DNA from 2 places in the Streptomyces sp. NPDC005551 genome. Region 2 is predicted to be linked to the other one. Evidence: riboswitches for the same ligand, from Rfam matches in the RefSeq annotation. Region 2 holds a riboswitch; the other holds the start of a gene.

What was found. Region 2 has a riboswitch for cyclic di-AMP ahead of ACFYP4_RS00435 (M23 family metallopeptidase). Riboswitches for the same ligand answer to the same signal wherever they lie in the genome.
Positions count from the first base shown of each region.
Region 1: linked by a shared signal. The riboswitch ahead of ACFYP4_RS25570 (transglycosylase family protein) and the one ahead of ACFYP4_RS00435 (M23 family metallopeptidase) in region 2 are both predicted to bind cyclic di-AMP.

Region 1 covers NZ_JBIAJE010000009.1:83,151-89,215, reverse strand. The annotation lists gene ACFYP4_RS25580 (cytochrome P450) at 1-634, shown strand, start outside; gene ACFYP4_RS25575 (transglycosylase family protein) at 890-1,900, shown strand; cyclic di-AMP (ydaO/yuaA leader) riboswitch at 2,116-2,286, shown strand; gene ACFYP4_RS25570 (transglycosylase family protein) at 2,291-3,016, shown strand; gene eno (phosphopyruvate hydratase) at 3,377-4,663, shown strand; gene ACFYP4_RS25560 (septum formation initiator family protein) at 4,761-5,237, shown strand; gene ACFYP4_RS25555 (DUF501 domain-containing protein) at 5,264-5,803, shown strand.
Region 2 covers NZ_JBIAJE010000001.1:113,614-119,678, reverse strand. The annotation lists gene ACFYP4_RS00450 (GNAT family N-acetyltransferase) at 1-1,855, opposite strand, end outside; gene ACFYP4_RS00445 (HPr family phosphocarrier protein) at 2,059-2,340, shown strand; gene ACFYP4_RS00440 (GntR family transcriptional regulator) at 2,584-3,279, opposite strand; gene ACFYP4_RS00435 (M23 family metallopeptidase) at 3,464-4,231, opposite strand; cyclic di-AMP (ydaO/yuaA leader) riboswitch at 4,244-4,403, opposite strand; gene ACFYP4_RS00430 (pitrilysin family protein) at 4,650-6,038, opposite strand; gene ACFYP4_RS00425 (pitrilysin family protein) at 6,035-6,065, opposite strand, start outside.

The DNA.
Region 1 (6,065 bases), on a different contig from region 2:
CCCGGACCGCCCCGGACCGGGCGAGGACCTCATCTCCGGGCTGATCCGCGCCTCCGACCACGGTGAGCACCTCACCGAGAACGAGGCCGCGGCGATGGCCTTCATCCTGCTCTTCGCCGGTTTCGAGACGACCGTGAATCTCATCGGCAACGGGACCTACGCCCTCCTCACCCACCCCGAGCAGCGGCAGCGGCTGCAGACCTCGCTCGCCGCGAAGGAGACCGCGCTGCTGGAGACCGGCGTCGAGGAACTCCTCCGGTTCGACGGGCCCGTGGAGCTCGCCACCTGGCGGTTCGCGACCGAGCCCGTCCGGATCGGCGGTCAGGACATCGCCGCGGGCGATCCCGTCCTGGTCGTGCTCGCGGCCGCCGACCGCGACCCCGAGCGCTTCGGGCAGCCGGACACGCTGGACCTCTCCCGGCGCGACAACCAGCACCTCGGCTACGGGCACGGCATCCACTACTGCCTCGGCGCGCCCCTCGCCCGGCTGGAGGGGCAGACCGCCCTCGCGACGCTCCTCACCCGCCTGCCGGACCTGCGCCTCAAGGGCGATCCGGCGGACCTGCGCTGGCGCGGCGGTCTCATCATGCGCGGACTGCGGACGCTCCCGGTGGAGTTCACCCCTTCGCGGTAGGCAAGGCCGGCGGACCCTCGGCGGGCCCGCGACGGAGGGGCGCATTGCGCTCGCAACAGGCGCACACCGGTGGAGTTCACGCCCGGCGGTACGCGGGCGCGGACCCGTCAAACATGACGCACCGTCAATACTGTGATCTTCACGTGATCTGCGCTGCATCGACTTGTGACAAGCGTTCGACTGCCGATACGTTCACGCATCAACGCGATGGATCTTCCGTCGCGCCTGTCATCGCTGTCTTCGAAAGGCCACCGCATGCTCTCCGGGAACGGTCGTCACCGTCGCCCCCGCCAGGCTCCGGCGCTCATCGTCGCGGCAGGAGTCACCGGATCGGCCATCGCGATCCCGTTGCTCGGTGCCACCGGCGCGAGTGCCGCGGACGGCACCACCTGGGACCGGGTCGCGGAGTGCGAGAGCGGCGGTTCGTGGAGTGCCGACAACGCCAACGGCTACTACGGCGGCCTGCAGATGACCCAGGAGAACTGGGACAAGTACGGCGGCCTCGCGTACGCGCCGAGCCCCGACGAGGCCAGTCGCTCGCAGCAGATAGCCGTCGCCGAGAAGGTTCTCGACGGGCAGGGCCTGGCCGCCTGGCCCACCTGCGGACCGCTCTCGGGCCTCAGCAAGAACTCGGCGTCCGTCGAGGTCGACACCGGCGTCGCCGAGGACTCCTCCGCGTCGTCGGCCTCCCCCTCGCCCGATTCGTCCCCGTCGAGCGACTCGCCCGTTTCGGGCGGCTTGTCGACCGGCGGCTCCACCGTCAAGCCCTCCCCGGCGGCGTCCGGCAAGGCGGCGGCCTCCGGGACGCCGTCGAAGGCCGACGAGGATGCCACCGCCTCCCCCGAGTCCGGCAGCAAGGACGGCGGCAAGGGCGACGGCAAGGCTGCCGGGAAGGGTGCCGGGAAGGCAAAGGCTGACGACTCGGACAAGTCCGGGCAGACCGCTGGCTCTTCGGAGGCCACCGCCGCGTCCGGGAGCGAGGGCACCGGCACCGGCCGGCACCGCGGCCCCAGTGCCGACGCCGACGCGTCCGCCGGAGGCGAGGAGACCCCCTCCGGCCGTCACGCCTCGCGCGGCTCCGCCGCTCCCGGCGACGCCGCGGAGGGCTCGTACACCGTCCGCCTCGGCGACAGTCTCACGAGCATCGCCGACTCCCTTGCCGTGCAGGGCGGATGGAACGAGCTCTACACGGAGAACGAGAAGACGGTCGGCGCCGACCCGGATGTCATCCTTCCCGGTCAGAGCCTTGAGGTCGCAGGAGACTAAGCGGGCGTCAGATGGCGAATCAGGTACAAAACAACGCCAGTTCGCGTCATGTTTCGCACCGCAATGTCCGGTTTGACGGAGTGAGACATGGGTCTCAGAAACCCTGATCATCTTTGAAATTCCGGCGGCCGCGTGTCTACGGTCGTGATCGCTCGCTACAGCGGGCCCCGACGGTCGCAACGCCGAATCCTGCCAGTGGCCGTCCGGGAACAGTCGTCGCGCAAGCGCCGTAGGCAGGAGCGGGGGACCCAAGGTAAGTGCCGGGCCCGGGAGTCGAGAGACACCCGGGAACGGCTTGGGGTGGAGTCGGACGCCAGAGGCGGACGACCGGGCACTCACCCGCCCGAACCCGACAGCTCACCTCGCAGGCGTCGGTGAGGGGATCACTTCATGCTGCGTAACAACAAGGCCAAGCACCGCCGCCCGTCCAAGGCCACCCGTGTCGCCGCGCTCGCCGGTGTCACCGGTGTCGCCATCGCCGCTCCGCTGATGGCGGCCGGCAGCGCCTCCGCCGCCAGCACCTCCGAATGGGACGCCGTCGCCCAGTGCGAGTCCGGCGGCAACTGGTCGATCAACACCGGCAACGGTTACTACGGCGGCCTGCAGTTCTCCGCCTCCACCTGGTCCGCCTACGGCGGCTCGGCCTACGCCTCCACCGCCGACAAGGCCTCCAAGGCCCAGCAGATCGCCGTCGGCGAGAAGGTGCTCGCCGCGCAGGGCAAGGGTGCCTGGCCGACCTGCGGCACCGGCCTGTCCGGCGCCTCGACCGGCGGCGCGTCGACCGACACCGGCTCCGGTTCCAACTCTGCCTCCGGCTCCGGCTCGCAGAGCACGGCCCAGCCGGCCCAGCCGCAGCAGCAGGCCCCGCAGGCGCAGGACCAGCGTGCCTCGCGCTCCTCGGAGCGGGAGACGGCCAAGAAGACCGTCGAGACCCCGACCGGCAAGAAGGTCGAGAAGGGTGACGGCGAGTACAAGGTCGTCAAGGGCGACACCCTCAGCTCGATCGCCGCGGACAAGAAGGTCAAGGGCGGCTGGCAGAAGCTGTTCAAGCTGAACAAGGACATCATCGACGATGCCGACTTCATCTTCCCGGGCCAGCAGCTCCACCTCAGCTGACCCCGGCCGGCAACGGGCTCACAGCTGAACCACGGCCCTCCCTCATCCGGGGACTCCACCATGGAGTCCCCGTGCGGGCCACCCCCGCCCCCACGGGCTCCCCGCTCCGGTGCGTGTTCCCCCGTACGCACCGGAGCGGGGTTTTTCATGGACGTGCCGCGGGCCGCTCAGAAGCGGTTGCCTGTACGGGGCAGGTTTTTGTTCCGTTCGGAAACAATTTACTCTCGGTTCTGTCCATGGGGTGGTCGACCGGCTGGCCGATCCCCCGGAGCCGGTTAGGCTCATGTCGCGGAGCCGACCGCGGCTCCGTGCAGTTGGGGCCAAGGAGCTCCGCGTACCCGCGTCACATCCCAGAAGGAGATGCTCGTGCCGTCCATCGACGTCGTCGTAGCCCGGGAAATCCTCGACTCGCGAGGGAACCCCACCGTCGAGGTCGAGGTCGGCCTCGACGACGGCAGCACGGGTCGTGCCGCCGTCCCGTCCGGCGCCTCCACCGGTGCCTTCGAGGCCATCGAGCTGCGCGACGGTGACCCCAACCGCTACCACGGCAAGGGTGTCGAGAAGGCCGTCCTCGCGGTCATCGAGCAGATCGGCCCGGAGCTCGTCGGCTACGACGCCACCGAGCAGCGCCTGATCGACCAGGCGATGTTCGACCTGGACGCCACCGACAACAAGGGCTCGCTGGGCGCCAACGCCATCCTCGGCGTCTCCCTGGCCGTCGCGCACGCCGCCTCCGAGGCCAGCGACCTGCCGCTGTTCCGCTACCTGGGCGGCCCGAACGCGCACCTGCTGCCCGTCCCGATGATGAACATCCTGAACGGCGGCTCGCACGCCGACTCGAACGTCGACATCCAGGAGTTCATGATCGCGCCGATCGGCGCGGAGTCCTTCTCCGAGGCGCTGCGCTGGGGCGCCGAGGTCTACCACACCCTCAAGAAGGTGCTGAAGACCAAGGGCCTGTCCACCGGCCTCGGCGACGAGGGCGGCTTCGCCCCGAACCTGGAGTCCAACCGCGCCGCGCTCGACCTCATCATCGAGGCCATCAAGCAGGCCGGTTACGTCCCCGGTGAGCAGATCGCGCTCGCGCTCGACGTCGCCGCGTCCGAGTTCTACAAGGACGGCGCGTACGAGTTCGAGGGCAAGTCCCGCTCGGCCGCCGAGATGACCGAGTACTACGAGGAGCTCGTCTCCGCGTACCCGCTGGTCTCCATCGAGGACCCGCTGTACGAGGACGACTGGGCCGGCTGGAAGGTCATCACCGACAAGCTGGGCGACAAGGTCCAGATCGTCGGCGACGACCTCTTCGTCACCAACCCGGAGCGCCTGGCCCGCGGCATCGAGGAGGGCTCCGCCAACGCCCTGCTCGTCAAGGTCAACCAGATCGGCTCGCTGACCGAGACGCTGGACGCCGTCGAGCTGGCCCAGCGCAACGGCTTCAAGTGCATGATGTCCCACCGCTCCGGCGAGACCGAGGACGTCACCATCGCCGACCTCGCCGTCGCGGTGAACTGCGGCCAGATCAAGACCGGCGCCCCGGCCCGCTCGGACCGCGTCGCCAAGTACAACCAGCTGCTGCGCATCGAGGAGATCCTCGACGACGCCGCGGTGTACGCCGGCCGCTCGGCGTTCCCCCGCTTCAAGGGCTGACCCGCAGGAAGCGTCGTACGTACGTCCCCGTACTCGGTCCCGTACCGTGTGCGGGGACGTACGCACGTGACGGGCTTGTGCCGGGGAGGCGGGATTCATGGCCGTGAAGGACCGGGACCGGTTCTCCACCACGACCAGGCTGCGCCTGCTCGGTGAGCAGACGGCGGCCCGGGTCTACCGCTCCCAGACCAAACGGCAGGCCCGCCGCTCCCGCCTGACGGGCCGTGCGGCGCTGCTCGCGCTGGTCCTGTGCTCGCTGATCGTGGCCCTCGCGTACCCGATGAGGCAGTACGTGTCCCAGCGCGCCGAGGTCGCCGAGCTGGAGCGGGAGCAGGAGCAGGCCCGGCAGCGGGTCGAGCAGCTGCGCGACCTCAAGGCCCGCTGGCAGGACGACGCGTACGCCGAGCAGCAGATCCGCCAACGGCTGCACTACGTGATGCCGGGCGAGACGGGTTACATCGTGATCGACCCGGACGCGGTGAAGAAGTCCCGCACCGACCAGGGAGCGGCCGACCGCCCCTGGTACACCAACGTCTGGGACGGCGTGGACAAGTCCGACCGCTCCGCCCAGTAATGGACCAGAAAGACAGAACACACGGCATGGAAACGCCCCCGCCGCCCACTCCGCGCACCGAGCCGACCGACGCCGACGTCGAGGCCTTCAGGCAGCAGCTCGGCCGTCCGCCGCGCGGGCTGCGCGCGATCGCGCACCGCTGCCCCTGCGGTCAGCCCGACGTGGTGGAGACGGCGCCCCGCCTCCCCGACGGCACGCCGTTCCCGACGACGTACTACCTGACGTGTCCGCGGGCGGCGTCCGCGATCGGGACGCTCGAGGCGAACGGCGTCATGAAGGAGATGACGGACCGTCTGGCCACGGACCCCGAGCTGGCCGCGGCCTACCGGGCCGCCCACGAGGACTACATCGCCCGCCGGGATGCCATGGAGGTCCTGGAGGGCTTCCCCAGCGCGGGAGGCATGCCGGACCGGGTGAAGTGCCTGCACGTGCTCGTGGCGCACTCGCTGGCCGCGGGGCCCGGGGTGAACCCGCTCGGGGACGAGGCGATCGCCATGCTGCCGGAGTGGTGGCGCAAGGGGGCGTGCGTGGTCCCCGCGGGCGAGGCCGCCCTTCCAGAGGGCTGACGGTCCCCCCGGGCCGCTCTTCCCGAGGGCTGACCTTTCCCCGGGGTGCCGTTCCCGGGGGCTGCCGCCCCCGGACCCCCGCTTCGGCCTGGACGGCCTCGTCCTCAAGCGCCGGACGGGCTTGGATCTCCCCGGGGCTCCGGCCTTCCGGCACCCCGCTCCGGCCCGGGCGGGCCTCGTCCTCGAACGCCGGACGGGCTGGAAACCCCCGGGCCCGGGCTTGTTCCGATCCGAAGTGTCCTCACGACAGGAGACCGCACGC
Region 2 (6,065 bases):
GCTCGACGTGGACGACGAGCACCGGCTTGGCGGGGGCCGCCGCGGCGGCGGAGCGCAGCGCCCCGGCGAGGGCCTCGTCGGCCGCGGGCGTCTCCCCCACCGCCGGGATGGCGGTCACCACCACCGCGTCGCACGTGTCGTCGGCCAGCGCGTGGGCCAGCGCGTCGTGGAAGTCGTCCGCCGAGGCCGCCGTCGTCAGGTCCAGCGGCGGCAGCGGCCGCAGCCCCTGGGCGAGGCACGCGTCGTAGGTGAGGAGCCCGAGCGACTCCGAGTTGCCGAGGATCGCCACCCGGGGCCCGGGCGGGAGCGGCTGGCGCGCGAGCAGGAGACCCGCGTCGACGAGCTCGGTGATGGTGTCGACGCGGATGACGCCGGCCTGCCGCAGCAGCGCGGAGACGGTCGCGTGCGGCAGCCGGGTGGCCCGGACGGCGTGGCCCTGGGGGGCGGCTCCGCCGTGCCGGGCGCCCTGGACGACGACCAGGGGCTTGGCCGCCGCGGTCCGCCGGGCGAGCCGGGTGAACTTGCGCGGGTTGCCGATGGATTCGAGGTACATCAGGGCGACGTCGGTGTCCGGGTCGTCGTACCAGTACTGGAGCACGTCGTTGCCGGAGACGTCCGCGCGGTTGCCCGAGGAGACGAAGGTCGACACGCCGGTCACGCCCGTGACACCGCCGCCGCGCCGGTGCAGCCGGGACAGCAGCGCGATGCCGATGGCGCCGGACTGGGCGAACAGGCCGATCCGCCCGGCGCGGGGCATCTCCGGGGCGAGCGAGGCGTTGAGCCGCACCCCGGGCGAGGTGTTGATGACCCCGAAGGCGTTGGGCCCGATGATCCGCATGCCGTACGTGCGGGCCTGGCGGACCAGCTCGCGCTGGCGCTCGCGGCCCTCGGGCCCGCTCTCGGCATATCCGGCGGAGACCACGACGAGCCCCTGCACGCCGTGCTCCCCGCACTCCGCGACGGTGTCCGGCACGTGCTCCGCGGGGACGGCGACGACCGCGAGGTCGACGGGCTCGGCGATCTCCCGGACGGAGCGGTGGGCCGGGACGCCCTCCAGCTCCTTCTCCTCGAACGCCCTGTTCACGGCGTACAGGCGGCCGGTGAAGCCGGCCTCGCGGAGGTTGTCGAGGACGCTGCGGCCCACTCCGCCGGGCGAGCGGCCCGCGCCGATCACGGCCACCGAGCCGGGCGCGAGCAGCCGCTGCACGGACCGTGCCTCGGCCCGCTGCTCCCGCGCCCACTGGACGGCACGCGAGCGGTCCGTCGGCTCCAGTCCGAACTCGAGCCGGACCACCCCGTCCTCGAAGCTGCGCTTCTGCCGGAAGCCCGCGTCCGTGAACACCTTGATCATCTTGCTGTTGGCCGGCAGCACCTCGGCGGCGAAGCGGCGGATGCCGCGCTCCCGGGCCACCGCCGCGATGTGCTCCAGCAGGGCAGAGGCGACACCGCGTCCCTGGTGGGCGTCCTGCACGAGGAAGGCCACCTCGGCCTCGTCGGAGACGGGTGCGCCCTCTGCCGCGCCGGGCGCGGGGTGGGAGGAGGCGGGCAGGCCGTCGGGGGTGATGCGGTCGTACCGTACGGTCGCGATGAACTCGCCGCCGATCGTGGCCGCGAGTCCCACCCGGTCCACGAAGTCGTGGTGCGTGAAGCGGCGGACGTCCTTGGCGGACAGCCGCGGGTAGGGCGCGAAGAAGCGGTAGTACTTCGACTCGTCCGAAACCTGCTCGTAGAAGCTGACCAGGCGCTCGGCGTCGTCGACGGTGATGGGGCGGACGCGCGCCGTGCCGCCGTCGCGCAGCACCACGTCGGCTTCCCAGTGGGCGGGGTACTCGTGCCGGTCCGACGGGGTCTGCATGGGCCCCAGCGTACGGCTCGCGTCCGGCGACGTCGCGAGGCAGGCTTGGGGGTCCGCCACCGCCTCCGGGGGCGTGCCGGGTGACTCCTCCGGGGCTCGTCCCGGAGGCTCCCGCCGGGGTGGGCCCGCGGTCCGCCCGGGCACGCTTCACCGTATGGGACACTGGTCTAGACAACCTTGGAACACCGGAAGGGCAGCATCACATGGCTGAGCGCCGCGTCAACGTCGGCTGGGCCGAGGGCCTCCACGCCCGCCCCGCCTCCATCTTCGTCCGGGCGGCCACGGCCTCCGGCGTCCCCGTGACGATCGCCAAGGCGGACGGCAACCCCGTCAACGCCGCGTCGATGCTCGCGGTCCTCGGCCTCGGCGCCCAGGGCGGCGAGGAGGTCGTCCTCGCCTCCGACGCGGAGGGCGCGGACACGGCCCTCGACCGCCTGGCCAAGCTGGTCTCCGAGGGCCTCGACGAGCTTCCCGAGACCGTCTGACTCCTCGGACACTCTCTTGTGCGGCGAAGCCGCGTCGGCCCGACCGGTCGACGCGGCTTCGCCGTTCTCGCGCCTTTCCGGATCCCGTCGCTCGGCTCCGGTCGGCGGCCGGTCGATATCAGCACGCCGTCCGGACAATGCGACAGGCACCCGAAAAGGCGCGACGGGAATTCCCGGCGCACGGAAAGAGGGCAGCGGAAACAGCCGCCTTCCGAATATCCCTCTTTGTATACGGTGCTTCTGTTAATGCCGTGGGCCGGAGATGTTTACGGGAGGTTGCGAAGTCCTCACGCGGTCCGCGGGTCGGGCGCGCCGCGCGGAGCGGAAACGGTGCGCGGAGGCGGCGCGCTCGGCGTGCAGCGCGGTGATCGCGCGCGCCCGCTCACTGTCCCCGCGCGCGACGGCGTCCACGATGCCGCCGTGCTCCGCCCAGGCCTCCGCGGCGTCGGCCGGCGCCTCCACCGCGTACATCCAGGCGATCTTGTGCCGCAGCTGGGCGAGTGTCGAGGTCAGCGCGGGGCTCCCGGACGCCTGGGCGAGCGTCTCGTGGAACCAGGCCCCCAGGGACCGCAGATCCTCGCTGTGGCCTCTCCTGGCCCGCTCCTGCCCGAGCCTGACCAGGCCCCGCAGAACCTTGAGGTGGGCCTCGGTGCGGCGCTGGGCGGCCCGCGCCGCGCCCAGGGGCTCCAGCAGCATCCGCATCTCCAGGAGGTCCGCCGCCTCCTGTTCGGTGGGTTCCGCCACGCACGCGCCCGCGTGCCGCCGGATGACGACGAACCCCTCGGCCTCCAGCGTGCGCAGCGCCTCGCGCACGGGGACGCGCGAGACCCCGTAGCGGCGGGCGAGCAGTTCCTCGGTGAGCCGGCTGCCGCGCTCGTAGACACCCGCGACGATGTCGTCACGGATCGCCGTGCATACCGAGTGCGCCGGAATGCGCATGAGCGGACCTCCGCCTCAATCCTCGCGAAACGCCGTCGATTGACGCTCGTTCAGCGACTCTATTGCAGCGGGACGGAATTTCCGATGGCGGACCGGAATCCATATGCATTTTTTGGACGGACGCGCGTCCGAAACGCCGAAGGCCCCGGCTCGTCGAGCCGGGGCCTTCGGAAGTCGCCGGGTGTCAGAGGCTGACGCCGTGCGAGCGGAGGTAGGAGACGGGGTCGATGTCCGAGCCGTACTCGGCCGTCGTACGGGCCTCGAAGTGGAGATGCGGTCCCGTAGAGTTGCCGGTCGAGCCGGAGAGGGCTATCGGCTGGCCCGGGGTGACGGTCTGTCCCTCGGAGACGTTGACGGACGCCAGGTGGCCGTACATGGTGTACGTCCCGTCGTGCATCTTGATCACGACCTGGTTGCCGTAGGCGCCGGCCCAGCCGGTCGTGACGACGGTGCCGGCGCCGACGGCCTGGACGACGGTGCCCGACGCGGCGTGGAAGTCGACGCCGGTGTGGCTGCCGGAGGACCAGAGGCTGCCGCCGGTCTTGTAGCCGGTGGAGACGTAGGAGCCGGCGACCGGGGCGACGAAGGTGTTGAGAAGCTTGCGCTCGGCGGCGCGGGCGGCACGGGCCTTGACCTCGCGCTCCTTCTTGGCCTCAGCCATGACCCGCCGCTTCGCGGCCTCCTCGGCCTTCTTCAGCGCCGCGGCCTCGTCGGCGGCGTGCCGCTGGGCGGCGGCCTGCGCGTCGACCTGCTCGGCGACCGTGTCGCCGATGGTGACGGCCTGGGTCAGCCCGGTCTGCTGGACGGAGGCGGCGTCCGCGGCGAACGCGGGGGCGGCCAGGGTTCCGATGACACCGGTGGTGGTGAGAGCCGCCACGCCTGCCGCACTCTTGGTGGTACGCGTGATCCGGCTGGGACGACGGTGCTTCCCGGTGGCACGGGTGAACGCCATGAAGGGGCTGGTCCTTTCCTTCCCTCTCGCCTACCGGGTTAGCTGACGGGTTCGGAGCAGGAAGGTCTCCTACGGGCCTCCTTGGGGAAGGACGCCCGATTCACCCCAGGGACTGCGATGGGTCCCCGGCTCCCCTGGCTCGCGCCGTACGGGGACTCGGCGATGACTGTCCGGTGCCGCGGACGCGGCGCACTGCCCGACGAACAGTCGGACTGACGCTAAGGGGGGCGTCTTTCAATCGACAAACGAATCACGGCTTTTGTAGTGCACGCCACAGGGCAGAAGGGCAACGCCCCGGCAATACGGACATAACGCGGACGAAGCCGGGTAAGCGCGCGCGGAACCCCGGATGGACGACGGGTAAACGCGGGGACCCTGGTGACTCATCAGTCACCAGGGTCCCGTCGTCCGCGGGGCTCTACTCGGCCCGAACGACGCTCACTTCACCGATGCCGAGGGCCTTGACGGGCTCCTCGATCTGCGCGGCGTCGCCCACCAGGACCGTCACCAGGCGGTCGACCGGGAAGGCGTTCACGACGGCCGCGGTGGCCTCCACGGTGCCTGTGGCGGCGAGCTGCTGATAGAGCGTCGCCTGGTAGTCGTCCGGCAGGTGCTGCTCGACCTGGTCGGCGAGCGTGCTCGCCACCGCCGCCGCCGTCTCGAACTTGAGCGGTGCGACGCCCACCAGATTCTGCACGGCCACGTCGCGCTCGGGGTCCGTCAGACCGTCCGCGGCGAGCGTGCGCAGCACCTTCCACAGGTCGTCCAGTGCCGGACCGGTGTTGGGCGTGTCCACCGAACCGCTGATGGCGAGCATCGCGGCACCCGAGCCGTCCGGAGCCGAGCGCAGCACCTGGCCGAACGCCCGCACTCCGTAGGTGTAGCCCTTCTCCTCGCGCAGGACGCGGTCCAGGCGCGAGGTGAGGGTGCCGCCGAGGCAGTACGTGCCGAGCACCTGGGCGGGCCACACCCGGTCGTGCCGGTCGGCTCCGACGCGGCCGATGAGCAACTGCGTCTGTACGGCGCCGGGGCGGTCGACGATGATCACGCGGCCCCGGTCGTCGGCGGTGACCGGTGGCACCGGACGCGGCTCGGCCGGGGAGCCGGTCCAGGCGCCGAGCGTGTCGGCGAGCAGCGCGTCGAGGTCGACGTCGGTGAGGTCGCCGACGACCACGGCGGTGCCGGTGGCGGGACGCACGTGCTTCTCGTAGAAGGCGCGCACGGCCGCAGAGTCGATCTTCTGGACCGTCGCCTCGGTGCCCTGGCGCGGACGCGACATGCGCGAGCCGGCCGGGAACAGCTCCTTGGAGAGCTCCTTGGCCGCGCGGCGGGCCGGGTTGGCGCTCTCGTGCGGGATCTCGTCGAGCCGGTTGCGCACCAGCCGTTCGATCTCACTGTCCGTGAAGGCCGGTGCCCGCAGGGCGTCGGCGAGCAGGCCGAGCCCCTTCTCGAGCCGGGAGACCGGGACCTCCAGCGAGAGACGCACGCCCGGGTGGTCGGCGTGCGAGTCGAGGGTGGCGCCGCAGCGCTCGAGCTCGGCTGCGAACTCCTCCGCGGAGTGCTTGTCGGTTCCCTCGGAGAAGGCGCGGGCCATGATCGTGGCGACGCCGTCGATACCGGCGGGCTCGGCCTCCAGGGGGGCGTCGACGAGCACCTCCACGGCGACGACCTGCTGGCCGGGGCGGTGGCAGCGCAGAACCGTCAGGCCGTTGTCGAGCGTGCCGCGCTCGGGTGCCGGGAACGCCCACGGCCGGGCCTCGCCTGCCTGCGGCCGGGGGTGGAACTCCATCGTCGCGAGCTCGGTCACTTGGCCGACTCCTCGTCCTCGTCAGTG